Regions from separate parts of the Labrys monachus genome, predicted to be linked through region 1. Evidence: riboswitches for the same ligand, from Rfam matches in the RefSeq annotation. Region 1 holds a riboswitch; the other holds the start of a gene.
The links. A riboswitch is a leader RNA that binds a small molecule or an ion and turns the genes downstream of it on or off. The one in region 1 is predicted to bind thiamine pyrophosphate.
Positions count from the first base shown of each region.

Region 2: another riboswitch for thiamine pyrophosphate. It lies ahead of thiB (thiamine ABC transporter substrate binding subunit); the one in region 1 lies ahead of thiC (phosphomethylpyrimidine synthase ThiC).

Region 1 is NZ_JAUSVK010000001.1:5,944,911-5,952,004, reverse strand. It holds gene J3R73_RS27190 (sugar phosphate isomerase/epimerase family protein) at 1-38, shown strand, start outside; gene J3R73_RS27185 (triose-phosphate isomerase) at 46-813, shown strand; gene J3R73_RS27180 (outer membrane protein) at 1,130-1,849, shown strand; gene J3R73_RS27175 (YbaK/EbsC family protein) at 1,870-2,337, opposite strand; TPP riboswitch at 2,469-2,576, shown strand; gene thiC (phosphomethylpyrimidine synthase ThiC) at 2,648-4,492, shown strand; gene thiO (glycine oxidase ThiO) at 4,497-5,498, shown strand; gene thiS (sulfur carrier protein ThiS) at 5,467-5,664, shown strand; gene J3R73_RS27155 (thiazole synthase) at 5,798-6,580, shown strand; gene J3R73_RS27150 (thiamine phosphate synthase) at 6,577-7,094, shown strand, end outside.
Region 2 is NZ_JAUSVK010000001.1:4,399,194-4,406,287, forward strand. It holds gene ade (adenine deaminase) at 1-455, opposite strand, end outside; gene J3R73_RS20120 (thiamine ABC transporter ATP-binding protein) at 565-1,200, opposite strand; gene J3R73_RS20125 (ABC transporter permease subunit) at 1,184-2,743, opposite strand; gene thiB (thiamine ABC transporter substrate binding subunit) at 2,778-3,794, opposite strand; TPP riboswitch at 3,873-3,971, opposite strand; gene J3R73_RS20135 (HAD family hydrolase) at 4,058-4,720, opposite strand; gene J3R73_RS20140 (ABC transporter ATP-binding protein) at 4,734-6,512, opposite strand; gene mobA (molybdenum cofactor guanylyltransferase MobA) at 6,594-7,094, opposite strand, start outside.

The sequences.
Region 1 (7,094 bases):
ATATCGGGCGGCCGGAAGCGGAGAAGACGGAGCGTTGACATGGCAGTGAAGAGACCCTGGATCGGCACGAGCTGGAAGATGAACAAGACGCGGGCCGAGGCCGAAGCCTTCGCCCGGGCGCTGGCGGCCTCCAAGGTGGCATCGACGCGGAAGGTGCTTCCCTTCGTCATTCCGCCCTTCACCGCGATCGCCGGCGTCGCCGAGATCCTTTCCGGCACCGCGGTGCGCGTCGGGGCGCAGAACATGCATTGGGCCGAAGCGGGCGCGTGGACCGGCGAGATCTCCGCGCCGATGATCAAGGATGCCGGCGCCACCATGGTCGAGCTCGGCCACAGCGAGCGGCGCATCCATTTCGGCGAGACCGACGAGACGGTGGCCCTGAAGGTCAAGGCCGCTCTCGCCCACGGCCTGCTCGCGCTCGTCTGCGTCGGCGATACGCGGGCTGAATTTGAGGCGGGCGCGACGGCGAGTGCGCTGGCCCGGCAGGTCGAGGCCGTCTTCTCGGTGACCGAGCCCAGCCAATTGTCCCGCGTCGTCATCGCCTATGAGCCGGTCTGGTCGATCGGCGAGGGCGGCGTGCCGGCCGATCCGGACTTCGCCGACGAGCAGCATGCCCTGATCAAGAAGCAGGCGGTGGCGCGCTACGGCATGCCGATCGACGTCGTCTATGGCGGCAGCGTCAATCCCGCCAATTGCCGCGAGCTTGCCGCGCGCCCGAGCATAGACGGCCTGTTCATCGGCCGCTCCGCCTGGGACGTGCAAGGCTATGTCGGCATCGTCGAAAGCGTCTGCGAGAGTCTCCCTGGCGCCTGAGCGCCCGGCGTATTTTCGGGAACGGCCAGCCGTTCTCGACGGCGCGAATGCGCCGAATGCGGAACCGGAGAAAATTGCGATTCGATGACATCGCAATTTTCCCGGAGTTTCCCCAAGGTCGCAACGCCTCCCATGCGCGACGACATAAGAATTCGCACGTAAAGATTGTATTTGTGGTCTGTGCCGATGTGTTTCGGGGCCGCGTTTCGGTTTTATGACGCGGTTTGTACAGAAGATTCCGGCATAGCGTGGCGGCGGTCGTGCCCTTGTCATCGAACGCTGGTCTAGCTCCTCGCCTCGCTAGAGGAAATACATCATGCAGTCTTTCAAATATGCCCTTTTCGCCATAATGGCATCGACGACGTCTGTCTTCGCCGCGGATTTGCCGCAAAGAGCCGAACCCGTTGCTCCGGCTGCCGCCGTCCCCTTCTCCTGGACGGGCTTCTATGTCGGTGCGCAGGGCGGCTATCAGTGGACCGACGCCTCCGGCCCGCTCGGCAGCCGTCCGGATTTCTCCCAGGGCATGCCCTATAGCAACCATCCCGAAAGCGGCTTCATCGGCGGCCATGTCGGCTACAACTACCAGTACGACTCGTTCGTCGTCGGCATCGAAGGCGATGCCAACGCCGCCTTCGACGACAAGGATACGGATCTGGTGCAAAGCCCCGTGCTGGGCCAGCCGCCCTTCCGCATCCGCACCAAGCAGGACTGGAACGCCGATATCCGCCTGCGCCTCGGCTATGCCATCGACCGCTTCCTGCCCTATATCGCGGGCGGCGTCGCCTTCGGAGACGTCAAGACGAGCTACGAGCCGACCAGCCCGCTCCTCTTCGGCGTCCAGAACAACACCAACCGGACCGGCTGGACGATCGGCGCGGGCCTCGAATACGCCGTCACCGACAACATCACCGCCCGGATCGAATATCGCTACACCGATTTCGGCAAGAAGAACTTCTCCTATCCGAGCCTGTCCTATTACGACAAGGTGAAGTTCACGACGAACGCCGTGCTCTTCGGCGTGAGCTACAAGTTCTGACCGGAACGATTGCCGGCGGCTCAGACGGCCTTCACGTCGCGTGCCTGGCCGCCGGTGATGCCGATGAGATCGGCCGCCGTCGTGCGGAAGGCGTGCATCGGCGAGCCGGCGGCGGCCCAGAGCGGGTCGAGGCCGAGAAGGTCCTCGTCGACGAGGACGAGAGGCGCGGTCCGGTGCCCGACGGGCGCCACCCCGCCGACGGAAAAGCCGGTGACGGCCGCGACCCAGGCCGGGTCGGCCCGCTCGACCTTGCGGCCGAGCGCGGCGCCGACCTTGGCGCGGTCGATGCGGTTCGCGCCGGACGCGATGACCAGCACCGGCGTATCGCCGGCGCGGAACACGATCGACTTGGCGATCTGCGCCACGCTGCAGCCGACCGAGGCCGCGGCCTCCTGCGCCGTATGGGTGCCTTCGGCGAAGGCCGCGATGGTATCGGCATGGCCCGCCGCGAGCAGGGCCCGCCTCACCCGTTCGATCGCTTCCTGCATCGATTGTCCGCCTCCCGGATCACGGCGCGCAGGATAGGGGCGCGCCGGCGCGATGCCAACCGCGATCGTCTTGCGACCAAGTGGCTGTCACCAAGGGGCTGGACGGCGCGCCGATCCGGGACTAGGCTCCGTTCCGTTCCGAGGGGTGTCCTGCGCGAGCGGGGCTGAGATGGCCGAGAGCCGAACCCTTCGAACCTGATCCGGGTCATGCCGGCGAAGGGACGGGAACCATTGTGTTTCGCTGCGATGCGAAGCCTCCCAGACAATCGTCGCCCCGGATCTCCATGTCTCGTTTCGAGGAGGAGATCCAGTGAATATCCATCCCAAGGACAAGCTCGCCGCGCCGCAGAGCGTGACCACCGGCCCGATCGCCGGCTCGCGCAAGGTCTATGCCGCGCCCGCGTCGCATCCCGCCATGCGGGTGCCTTTCCGCGAGATCGCGCTGAGCGATCCCGCCGAGGCGCCGGTGCGCGTCTACGATGCCTCCGGCCCCTATACGCAGGCCGACATCCGCATCGACCTCAAGCAGGGCCTGCCGCTGGTGCGCGAGGCCTGGATCGCCGGCCGCGGCTTCGCGCCCGTCGAGGGCCGGGCCGTGAAGCCGGAGGACAATGGCAACGTCTCCGCCGACGCGCTGGTCGAGCCCTGCCCGGCTACGCGGGTGCTGCGTCAGGGCCGCGACGGCCAGTTCGTCACCCAATATGAGTTCGCCCGCGCCGGCATCGTCACCGAGGAGATGGTCTACGCCGCCTTCCGCGAGAATCTGGCGCGCGAGACGGCCCTCGGCGGCGCGGCGGAGCGCATGGCCGACGGCGACAGCTTCGGCGCCGCCATCCCCGATTTCGTGACGCCGGAGTTCGTCCGCGACGAGATCGCCCGGGGACGGGCCATCCTGCCGGCCAACATCAACCATCCTGAAGTCGAGCCGATGGTGATCGGCCGCAATTTCCTGGTCAAGGTCAACGCCAATATCGGCAATTCGGCGGTGACCTCGGGGGCGGCCGAGGAGGTCGAGAAGCTGGTGTGGGCAACGCGCTGGGGCGCCGACACGGTGATGGACCTCTCCACCGGCCGCAACATCCACAATATCCGCTCCTGGATCCTGCGCAATTCGCCGGTGCCGATCGGCACCGTGCCGATCTACCAGGCGCTGGAGAAGGTCGATGGCGACCCGCTCAAGCTCGACTGGGCGGTGTTCAAGGACACGCTGGTCGAGCAGGCCGAGCAGGGCGTCGACTATTTCACCATCCATGCCGGCGTCCGGCTCGCCCATGTGCCGCTGACGGCGCAGCGCGTCACCGGCATCGTCTCGCGCGGCGGCTCGATCATGGCGCGCTGGTGCCTCGCCGGTCATCGCGAGAGCTTCCTCTACGAGCATTTCGACGAGATCTGCGACATCATGCGCCGCTATGACGTCTCCTTCTCGCTGGGCGACGGCCTCCGGCCGGGCTCGATCGCCGACGCCAACGACGCCGCGCAGTTCGCCGAACTCGACACCCTCGGCGAGCTCACGAAGATCGCCTGGGACAAGGGCTGCCAGGTGATGATCGAGGGCCCCGGCCATGTGCCGATGCACAAGATCAAGCAGAACATGGACAAGCAGCTCGCCGTCTGCGGCGAGGCGCCGTTCTACACGCTCGGACCGCTGACCACCGACATCGCGCCGGGCTACGACCACATCACCTCCGGCATCGGCGCGGCGATGATCGGCTGGTTCGGCACGGCGATGCTCTGCTACGTCACGCCGAAGGAGCATCTCGGCCTGCCCGATCGCGACGACGTCAAGACCGGCGTCATCACCTATCGCATCGCCGCCCATGCCGCCGATCTCGCCAAGGGCCATCCCGCCGCGAAGATCCGCGACGACGCGGTGTCGCGGGCGCGCTTCGACTTCCGCTGGCAGGACCAGTTCAACCTCTCGCTCGATCCCGATACGGCGCGGGCCTATCACGACGAGACGCTGCCGAAGGACGCCCACAAGGTCGCGCATTTCTGCTCGATGTGCGGGCCGAAATTCTGCTCGATGAAGATCACGCAGGACCTCCGGCAGGAGGTGCGGGCCATGGAGGCCGAGGCCTCCGCGCAGGCGGGGATGGCGGCGAAATCGCGCGAATTCCTGGCCGGGGGCGGCGCCCTCTACGTGCCCGCGGAATAGGGCCGTGCGCGTCGTCGTGATCGGGGCCGGGGTCGCGGGCCTCGTCGCCGCGCTCGAATGCGCCGAGCGCGGGGCCGAGGTCGAGATCCTCGAACGCAGCCCGGCCTTGGGCGGGGCGGCGGCTTCCTGGCTCGCCGGCGGCATGCTCGCACCCTGGTGCGAGCGGGAGAGCGCCGAGCCCGCGGTGCTGGAGCGCGGGCAGGCCGCCCTCGACTGGTGGCCGCGCCATGTGCCGCAGACCGTCCGGCGCGGCACGCTGGTGGTGGCGCCGCATCGCGACGAGGGCGAGCTCGCCCGCTTCGCGCGGCGTACCCTCGACCATGAGCGGGTGGACGAGGCGGCCATCGCCGCGCTCGAGCCCGACCTCGCCGGCCGCTTCCGCCAGGGCCTGTTCTTCGCCCGCGAGGCGCATCTCGACCCGCGCCTCGCGCTCGCCGTCCTGGTGGAGGCGCTGGCGCGGCGCGGGGCCGCCATCCGCTATGGCGTCGAGGCCGACCCCCAGGCGGCGGTTGCCGACGCGGTGCTCGACTGCCGGGGCTTCGCGGCCCGCCGGGACCTGGCGGATCTTCGCGGCGTGCGGGGCGAGATGGTGGTGGTGCGGACCGCCGACATCGCTCTGTCGCGTCCGGTCCGTTTCCTCCATCCGCGCATGCCGCTCTATGTGGTGCCGCGCGAGGGCGGGCTGTTCATGATCGGCGCGACCATGATCGAGAGCGACCGGCAGGGGCCGCCGACGGTGCGTTCCATCCTCGAACTGCTCAACGGCGCCTTCGCCCTGCATCCGGCCTTCGGCGAGGCGGAGGTCGTCGAGACCGGCGCGGGCATCCGCCCCGCCTTCCCGGACAACCTGCCGCGCCTCACGCGCCAAGGCCGTGTCCTCGCCCTCAACGGGCTGTTCCGCCACGGCTTCCTTTTGTCGCCCGCGCTGGCGCGCGAGGCGGCCGATCTCATCCTCCCGGACCCGGAGGTCAGCCATGACCCTGATCATCAACGGCGAAGCGCGTGACGTCGCCGCGCCTTCACTCGCCGCGCTCCTCGAAGCGCTCGAGCTCGATGCCGCCGTGGTCGCCACCGCGGTGAACGGCCGCTTCGTGCGGCGCGCCGACAGGATGGTGACGCTTCTCGCCGAGGGCGACGCGATCGAAATCCTCGCGCCGATGCAGGGAGGATGAGGATGCGGCGGGCGATTTTCCCGGGTGCGCGGACGTCCCGTCCGCTTCTGCCCCGGCACATGCGAAAGTTGGCAATGAAGAGCGGACGAGACGTCCCCGCACCCGGGAAGGCCACATGCCCGGAGATCGTGCCATGATCGACCCTCTCGACTTCTACGGCACCCGCCTGTCCTCGCGCCTGCTGCTCGGCACGGCGCAATATCCTTCGCCTGCCATCCTCGCCGAGGCGGTGCGCGGCTCGGGCGCCGGCATCGTCACCGTGTCGCTGCGCCGCGAATCGGGCGCGCTGCGCAGCGGCCAGGACTTCTGGCAGTTCATCCGCGGGCTCGGCGCCCGCATCCTGCCCAACACCGCCGGGTGCCATTCGGTCAAGGAGGCGGTGACGACGGCGCAGATGGCCCGTGAGGTCTTCGGGATCGGCTGGATCAAGCTCGAAGTGATCGGTGAGGCGGACACGCTGCAGCCCGACGTGTTCGGCCTGGTCGAGGCCGCCCGCATCCTCTCGGCCGACGGCTTCGAGGTGTTTCCCTACACCACCGAGGATCTCGTGGTGGCGGAGCGCCTGGTCGAGGCCGGCTGCCGCGTGCTGATGCCCTGGGGCGCGCCGATCGGCAGCGGGCGCGGCCTCAACAACGTCTTCGGCCTCAGGGCGATGCGCGCGCATTTTCCCGGCATTCCGCTCGTCGTCGATGCCGGCATCGGCACGCCGTCCCAGGCCGCGGCGGCGATGGAACTCGGCTACGATGCCGTCCTGCTCAACACCGCCGTCGCCAAGGCGGGCGATCCCGCCTTGATGGCACGCGCCTTCGCCATGGCGATCGAAGCGGGGCGCCTGGCCTTCCGCGCCGATCCGATGGAGCCGCGCGACATGGCGGTGCCCTCCACACCCGTGCTCGGAAAGGCGCTGCTGGCATGATCCTCCGTCTCGATCCCTTCTATCCGGTCGTCGACAGCGCCGGCTGGGTCGCACGCCTCGTCGAGGCGGGCACCCGCCTGGTCCAGTTGCGCGTCAAGGACCGGCCGCCCGGCGACACCCTGGCCGAGATCCGCCGGGCGCTCGCGCTCTGCCATGCCGCTGGGGCGCAACTCGTCGTCAACGATCATTGGCAGGCGGCGATCGAGGCCGGCGCCGATTTCGTGCATCTGGGGCAGGGCGATCTCGATACGGCGGATCTCCCGGCGATCCGCAGGGCGGGGCTGCGCCTCGGCGTCAGCACCCATGACCATGCCGAGCTGGAGCGGGGCCTGTCGGCCGATCCCGATTACGTCGCCCTCGGCCCGATCTATCCCACCACGCTGAAGGTGATGCCCTTTGCGCCGCAGGGGCTCGGCCGCATCGGCGAATGGAAGCGCCTGATCGGCGACCGCCCGCTCGTCGCCATCGGCGGCATCACGCTCGAGCGTGCCCCGCTCTGCTTCGAAGCGGGCGC
Region 2 (7,094 bases), 1.5 Mb from region 1:
CCGAGATGCGCGCCCGAGGTTTCCAGATGCGTCGCCGGAACGCAGCTGGAAAGCTGGACGCGCAGGTCCAGCGCCGTATGGCTCGCCGCCTCGAGGAAATAGCGGATGCCGTCCGCGCCGAGCACGTTCGAGATCTCGTGCGGATCGCAGATGGCGGTGGTCACGCCGTGGCGCAGCACGCAGCGGTCGAACTCGAACGGCGTGACGAGCGACGATTCGACGTGGAGATGGGTGTCGATGAAGCCGGGAACCGCGATCAGCCCCTTGCCGTCGATGATGCGATGGCCGGCATAGTCGGCATAGGTGCCGACTATGCGGTCCCCCACGACGGCGATGTCGGTCGGCGTCAGGTCGCCGCTGACGAGATCGAGCAGCCGGACGTTCCTGACCACCAGGTCGGCGGGCTCGGCGCCGCGTCCGCTGGCAATGAAGCGTGCGAGATCGCTGGCGTTCATCGCGGGATTCCTTTCATCACAGAAGCGGCGAATCTACCGCGTCTCGCATGGAAAGCGAAAGGCCGACAGCCGTGCGGAGCGCATTGTCTGCACGAAGCGCATGACGGCGTCATGGCGTGACGATCCGGCCGTCCGCAACGGTGACAATGCGGTCGGCGCGCCCTTCGACGTCGTCGGGCGTGTGGGTCGTCATCAGCACCGTCAGCCCCTTCTCCCGGCGCAGCGCGTCGATCAGGTCGACCATGCCGGCCCGCATGGCGGGGTCGAGACCGGTCAAGGGCTCGTCCAGCAGCAAAAGGGGCCGCGTCGTCAGCATGGCGCGGGCGAGCGCGACCCGCTGGCGCTGGCCGCCCGAGAGTTCGGAGGGCAGGCGGGCCTCCATGCCTGCGAGGCCGACGCGGTCGAGCATGGCGCCGACGGCCTTCCTGTCGGAGGCGGAGAGGCGCAGCGAGGGCGAAAGCGCCAGGCCGGCATTCTGCAGCGCCGTCAGGTCGGGAAGCAGGTTGTGGTCCTGAAACACGATGGCGACCGGCCTCGCCGCCGGCTTCAACGGCAGAAGATCGATACCGTCGAACACCAGGCGCCCGCTAGCGGGGCGTTCGAAGCCGGCGATGGCGTGAAGCAGGGTCGATTTGCCGCCGCCGGAGGGGCCGACCATCGCCGCCAGCGCGCCGTGCGGCACGGTCAGATCGTAGCGTCCGGTCCAGTCGTCGAGCCGGACGGTCAGGTCATCGATCACGAGCATGGCGCCGCCCCAACAAATCCGCCGCGAGGAAGAGGATGAGCACCAGCCCCGCGAGCAGGGCGGCGATGCCGTCGGCCTCCGCGATGCGGTAGGAGCCGAGCTTGGCGTAGAGCAGCGACGGCAAAGTGACCAGCCCCTCCGAGCCGAACAGGGCGACGACGCCGAGGTCGCCCAGGGACAGGGCCATGGCGAAGGCGAAGGCAGCCGCCGCCGAAGGCCCCAGCAGCGGCCATTCGATCAGGCGCAGACGCGTCAGGCCCGCCATGCCGAGGCTGTCGGCGAGGCGGCCGTAGCGGGCCTGCGCCAGGGCCATCGGAGGATCGACCAGGCGGTGGACGAAGGGAAGCGCCATCATCGCATTGACCAGGATCAGCGCCGGCATGGCCACGAGACCGGCGAGCCCCAGCCAGCGCGCGATCACGTAGAGGCCGGCGGCGAGCGCCAGCGGCGGCGTCGCCAGCGTGAGGAGAGGCGCGATGCCCACCAGGCGCGCCGTGCCTCGCGAACCTGCGGCCGCCAGGGCGCCGCGTGCCCGCGAGAGGACGAGCGCCGCCGCGAGGGAGAGAGCAGCGGCGAGGAAGGCAACGGCGAGGCTCGTCGCCAGCGCTTGCGGCACGCGGGCATCGAGGCGGCCCAGCAGGCCGCGGCCGGCCGCGGCCACGGCGGCCAGCGGCGGCAGCACGAGCAGGGCGGCCGCGCCGAGCACGGCGCCGTCCTGCAGGCGCAGCCAGAGGCCCTGCCGGTCGGGCCGCTCGATGCGGCGGCCGATGGCGCCCCCCTCGCGGGCCGTCGCGAGCAGGGGCGCCGCCAGGCCGACCAGGATGGCCATGGCGCCGATCTGCATCAGCGCCAGCAGGGCCGCACGCCCGAAATCCGCATCGGAATGGATGGCCTGGTAGATCGCCACCTCGAAGGTCGCGCTGCCCGGCCCGCCGCCCAGCGTCAGCGGAATGGTGAAGCTCGTCGCGCAGGCGATGAAGACGAGCAGCGCCAGGGCCGGCATGTCACGCCGCATGACCGGCCAGTCGATCAGGCGAAACACCGCCCCGGACGGCATGCCGAGCGCGGACGCCAGCCGCCAATGCTCGCCGGGCACGGCCTCCAGCGCCGCGAGCAGCACACGCGCCGCAAAGGCTCCGTTGAAGAAGACATGGACGAGCAGGATGCCGGTGAGGCCGTAGATCGGGATGCCCGGCAGGCCGACCGCCTCCAGGAGGCGGTTGGCCGCGCCGGCGCGGCCGAGGATGCCGGCGAAGGCGAACACGGCCACGATGGCCGGCAGCGCCGTCGCCACCCCGAACAAGGCGAGCAGGACGCGCTGCCCGCGGAAACGCCGCCGCGCCAGCGCCAGCGCCACCAGCCCCCCGAACAGCAGCGACAGCACGGTGGAAAGCGCGGCCTGGTAGAGCGTAAAGCCGGCGATCGACAGGAGATAGGCGCCATTGCCCTGCCACGGCCCGGCACCGGCGGCGAAGAACAGGCTCGCCAGCGCCGCGAGGACGATGGCGGCCAGCGCCGCGAGGAGGGCAAGGCCGGCCGTCATCGCCGAGCGCAACGCCCGGCCCGGGCGCGCCCGCTCATTTCGCCATCGCCGCCAGCCACTCGTCGATCCAGGCCTTGCGGTTGGCGGCGAGTTCCGCCGGATTCGACATCAGCGCCTTGGCGGGGACCGCGACGGCCTTGAAGCTGGCCGGCAGGCCGGCCGGCGGCGTGCGGGCGGGATACATCCAGTTGGTCTCGGGAAGAATGGCCTGCCCGTCATTCGAGAGGAGGAAGGCGAGGAAGCGGCGGCCGAGGTCCTGCTGTTTCGAGCTCGCCACCAGCCCGGCGACCTCGACCTGCGTGGCATGGCCCTCGCTGAACATCGCGGCGTGATAGTTCGTCTTCTTCTCGACGCCGATATGGTAGGCCGGCGAGGTCGAATAGGAGAGCACCATGTCGGCCTCGCCCTTGAGGAACAGGCCATAGGCTTCCGACCAGCCGCTCGTCACCGTGACGATGCGGGGCTTGAGCTGCCGCCAGGCGTCGCCCGCCTTGTCGCCATAGACCGCCTTCATCCAGGCCAGCAGGCCGAGCCCCGGCGTCGAGGTGCGCGGATCCTCGATCACCACCTTCGGACCGTCCTTGTTCTCGACGAGATCCTTGAGGCTGGCCGGCGGATTCTTCAGCTTGTCCGCATCGTAGACGAAGGCGAAATAGCCCCAGTCGAACGGCACGAACATCGTGTCGGTCCACGGCTCGGGCAGGGAGAGGCCCTCGGTCGGCAGGCCGTGCGGCGCGAAGAGCCCGGATTTTTCCGCCTCGCCCATCAGATTGTCGTCGAGGCCGACGACGACATCGGCCTTGGTGGCGGCCCCTTCCAGCCTGAGCTTGGCGAACAGCGCACCGCCATCCTCGGCGGTGACGTAGTTCAGCGTGCAGCCGCATGTCGCCTCGAAGGCGGCCTTCAGCGGCTGGCCGGGCCCGTCCTCGCCCGAGAAGCTCTCATAGGTGTAGACCGTGAGAGCAGGCTTTTCCTGCGCCGGCGCGGCGGTGGCGAGGGGCGAAAAGGCCAGGGCCGCCAAAAGCGTCCCGAGCAGGCGAGTCCTTAGCATGGGCGTCCTCCATTTCGAACGGGGGTCGAGACGGACGAAAACCACGCGAACGAGGCTGTCGAAGCCGAGGCCGAACGCTGTCGTTGCAAGGCTCATCCCTCCGCCGGCACGACCCGGATCAGGTTCAACGGGTTGGCACGCCGCCTCTCAGCCCATTGGGCACCCCGTGAGACGTTGTCGTGTTAGCCTGTTCACGCCCGGAGGAAAAGCGCGCTGTAACGAGCCCGTACGATTTTCAGGACGGGCCGGCCGGCATCCGCCCTTCAGGCGAGGCCGAACCGGGCGGCGGCGAAGGGCAGCAGGCGCGGATCGGCGAAATGCGGTATGGCGAGGGCGGCGCCTTCCGCCAGCAGGCGCTCTTCGCTGAGGCCGGTCGTCAGGCCGATGACGGCCAGGCCGGCCGCCCGCGCGGCGGCGATGCCGGAGAGCGAATCCTCGAAGGCAAGGCTGGCGGCAGCGCTGCCCTGCAGGTTTTCGAGCCCTGTGAGATAGGGCAAGGGATGCGGCTTGGCGAAGGCGAGCTCGTCGCCGATCACCAGCGTGGCGAAACGGCTCTCGAGGCCGATGCCCCGCAATTCCTGCTCGGCATTGGCGCGGGGGGCGTTGGTCACCACGCCGATGGCGATCCGGCGCTCCTCCAGCCAGGCCAGGAAGGCATTGAGGCCGGGCGCCGGCTCGAGATCGGTGGCGAGACGGCGGAACATCGCCTCCTTCTCGTCGATCAGCGCCAGGCCGTGCACCTCGTCCATGCGCGGCAGGTAGCGCGACAGGATGAGGCTGTTCGGCGCGCCCATGAACCGGGTCCGGTAATCGTCGAGGGAGAGATCGACGCCGTGCGGCTCGAGCATGGCGTGCCAGGCGGCATAATGCAGGTGGTCGGCGTCGACCAGGGTGCCGTCGAGATCGAACAGGGCAGCGGATTTCACGGGCGGAGGGCTTTCAGGCGTGTGACAGTTCGGGTTCTTCGCGGAATTGCACGGTATAGAGATGGGCGTAGCGTCCCCTGCGGGCGAGCAGCGCCTCATGCGTGCCCTCTTCGACGACCTGCCCGGCTTCGACCACACAGATCTTGTCGGCCCGCTGCACCGTCTGGAGGCGATGCGCGATGACGACGACGGTGCGCCCGGCGCAAAGGTCGTCCAGCGCGTTCTGCACCGCCTTTTCCGATTCGGAATCGAGGGCCGCCGTGGCCTCGTCCAACAGGATGATGGAGGCGTCGCGCAGGATGGCGCGCGCAATGGCGATGCGGGCCCGCTGGCCGCCGGACAATTGCAGGCCGCGCTCGCCGACTTCGGTCTCGTAGCCTTTTTCGAAGGCGGAAATGAACTCATGCGCATGGGCGGCCTTGGCAGCCGCGATGATCTGCTCCCCGGTGGCGCCGGGCCGGCCGGAGGCGATGTTCTCGCGGATGGTGCCGGCGAACAGGAAAACGTCCTGCCCGACATAGGCCATCGCCGCCCGGAGCGTCGGCAGCGATACGGATGGGAGGGGCTGGCCGTCGATCGAGATCTCGCCCGACTGCGGATCGTAGAAGCGCAGGATCATGTTGACGATGGTGGACTTGCCGCCGCCCGACTGGCCGACCAGCGCCGTGGTCTTGCCCGCCTCGGCCGTAAAGGAAAGGTTGCGCAGCACCGCCTCGTCGGCCTTGTAGCCGAAACGCACATTGTCGAAGACGATATGGCCGCCCTTGTTGACGAACGGGGGCTTGGCGAGTTCGGCCGCGCCTTCGGTCGGCGGCAGGTCGAGGATGTCGTAATACATCTCCACGCCGGCGAGGGCGGCGCTGAGGTCGACATTGGTCTTGGCGAGGGCCTTGGCCGGCGCATAGGCCATCAGGAAGGCGACGAGGAAGGAAGTGAGGCCCCCGAGGGTCAGCTGCCCCTCCACGATGCGCCAGCCGCCATAGACGATGACCGCCGCGACGGCGACGCCGCCCATGGTCTCCATCAGCGGGCTGGTGCGGTTGCTGAGCTCGGCCATCTTGTTGGCCGTCCTCTGGGCGAGGAGGATGCCGTCTTCCATGCGGCGGCGCATGGCGTCTTCCATGCCGAAGGACTTGACGACCCTGATGCCCTGTGCCGTCTCCTGGATGATGCCGGCGATCTGCGCGAGGCTCGCATATTGGCGTCTGACGACGCTGCGGATGCGGTGGGTGATATAGCGGATACCGAAGACGGCGCCCGGCATGACCACGAGCGCGGAAACGGCGAGCAGGGGATCGCGTATGATCATCACCGCCGTCAGGGACAGGACGGTCAGAATGTTGGTGACGGAATTGACGACGAGATTGGCTCCGGCGCGCGCCGCATTGGAGATGAAGGCGTTGGAGCTCACGAGCTCCGTCGAGTGCCGCTCGCTGAAATAGGGAATGCCCTGCTGCAGGACATGGCCGAACACCCGCCGCTGCACCGCGGCGATGATGGCATTGCCGATCCGCGCCATGGTGGTGTCCTTGGCATAGGATGCGAGGCCCTTGACGACGGAGACCACGACGAAGGCGAGCGCGAGGGAGACGATCTGCCCGAAGCCCGTGCGCGCGGTCATGGCATTGATCACCGGCCCGATCATATAGGCGGCGAGGCCCGTGGTGCCCGCCTCGATGGCGCCGGACCCGACGGCAATCAGATAGGCGCGGATATGCTTGCGGCCCTCGTCGGCGAACAGGCGCCTGACCAGCGGGATCGTGGCGCGATCTTTCTTTACCAGCGCGAAAATGACGGCAACTCCTCGGTGACGGTGGCGCTTCTATCATCCGCGTGCCGTCAAGGCCATACATGTCGCCGATATGGTGACGGGCTAGGCCTCCGGCCAGCGCGCCACCACGGCGGCGGCCTGTGCGAGACCTTCGGGGTCGTTGACGTTGGCGAAGGGATCGAAGGGCGCGGCCGCCCATTCGACCTCGACGAAGCCGTGGCGGCGCAGGATGATCTCGACGCGGCGCTGGTCCTCCTCGAGGAGGGCGCGGCGCAGGGCGACGCGCAGGGCGACCGGCCACAGGGCGACGGCGGGGTGCCGCCTGCCGCCGGAGACGGCGACGGCGCCGTTGCCCTCGCAGGCTCCCGCCTGCAGCCGCGCGACGAGATCGGCCGGCAGGAAGGGCGCGTCGCACGGCACGGCGACAACCTGCGCGAAGCCCGCCGCCGCCGCATGATCGAGCGCCGCGAGCACGCCGGCCAGCGGGCCGGGAAAATCGGCGACATCGTCCGGCACGACGGCCAGTCCGAGAGCGCCGAAACGGGCCGGGTCGCCATTCGCATTGAGGACGAGCGCGGCGACCTGCGGCGCCATGCGCCGGAC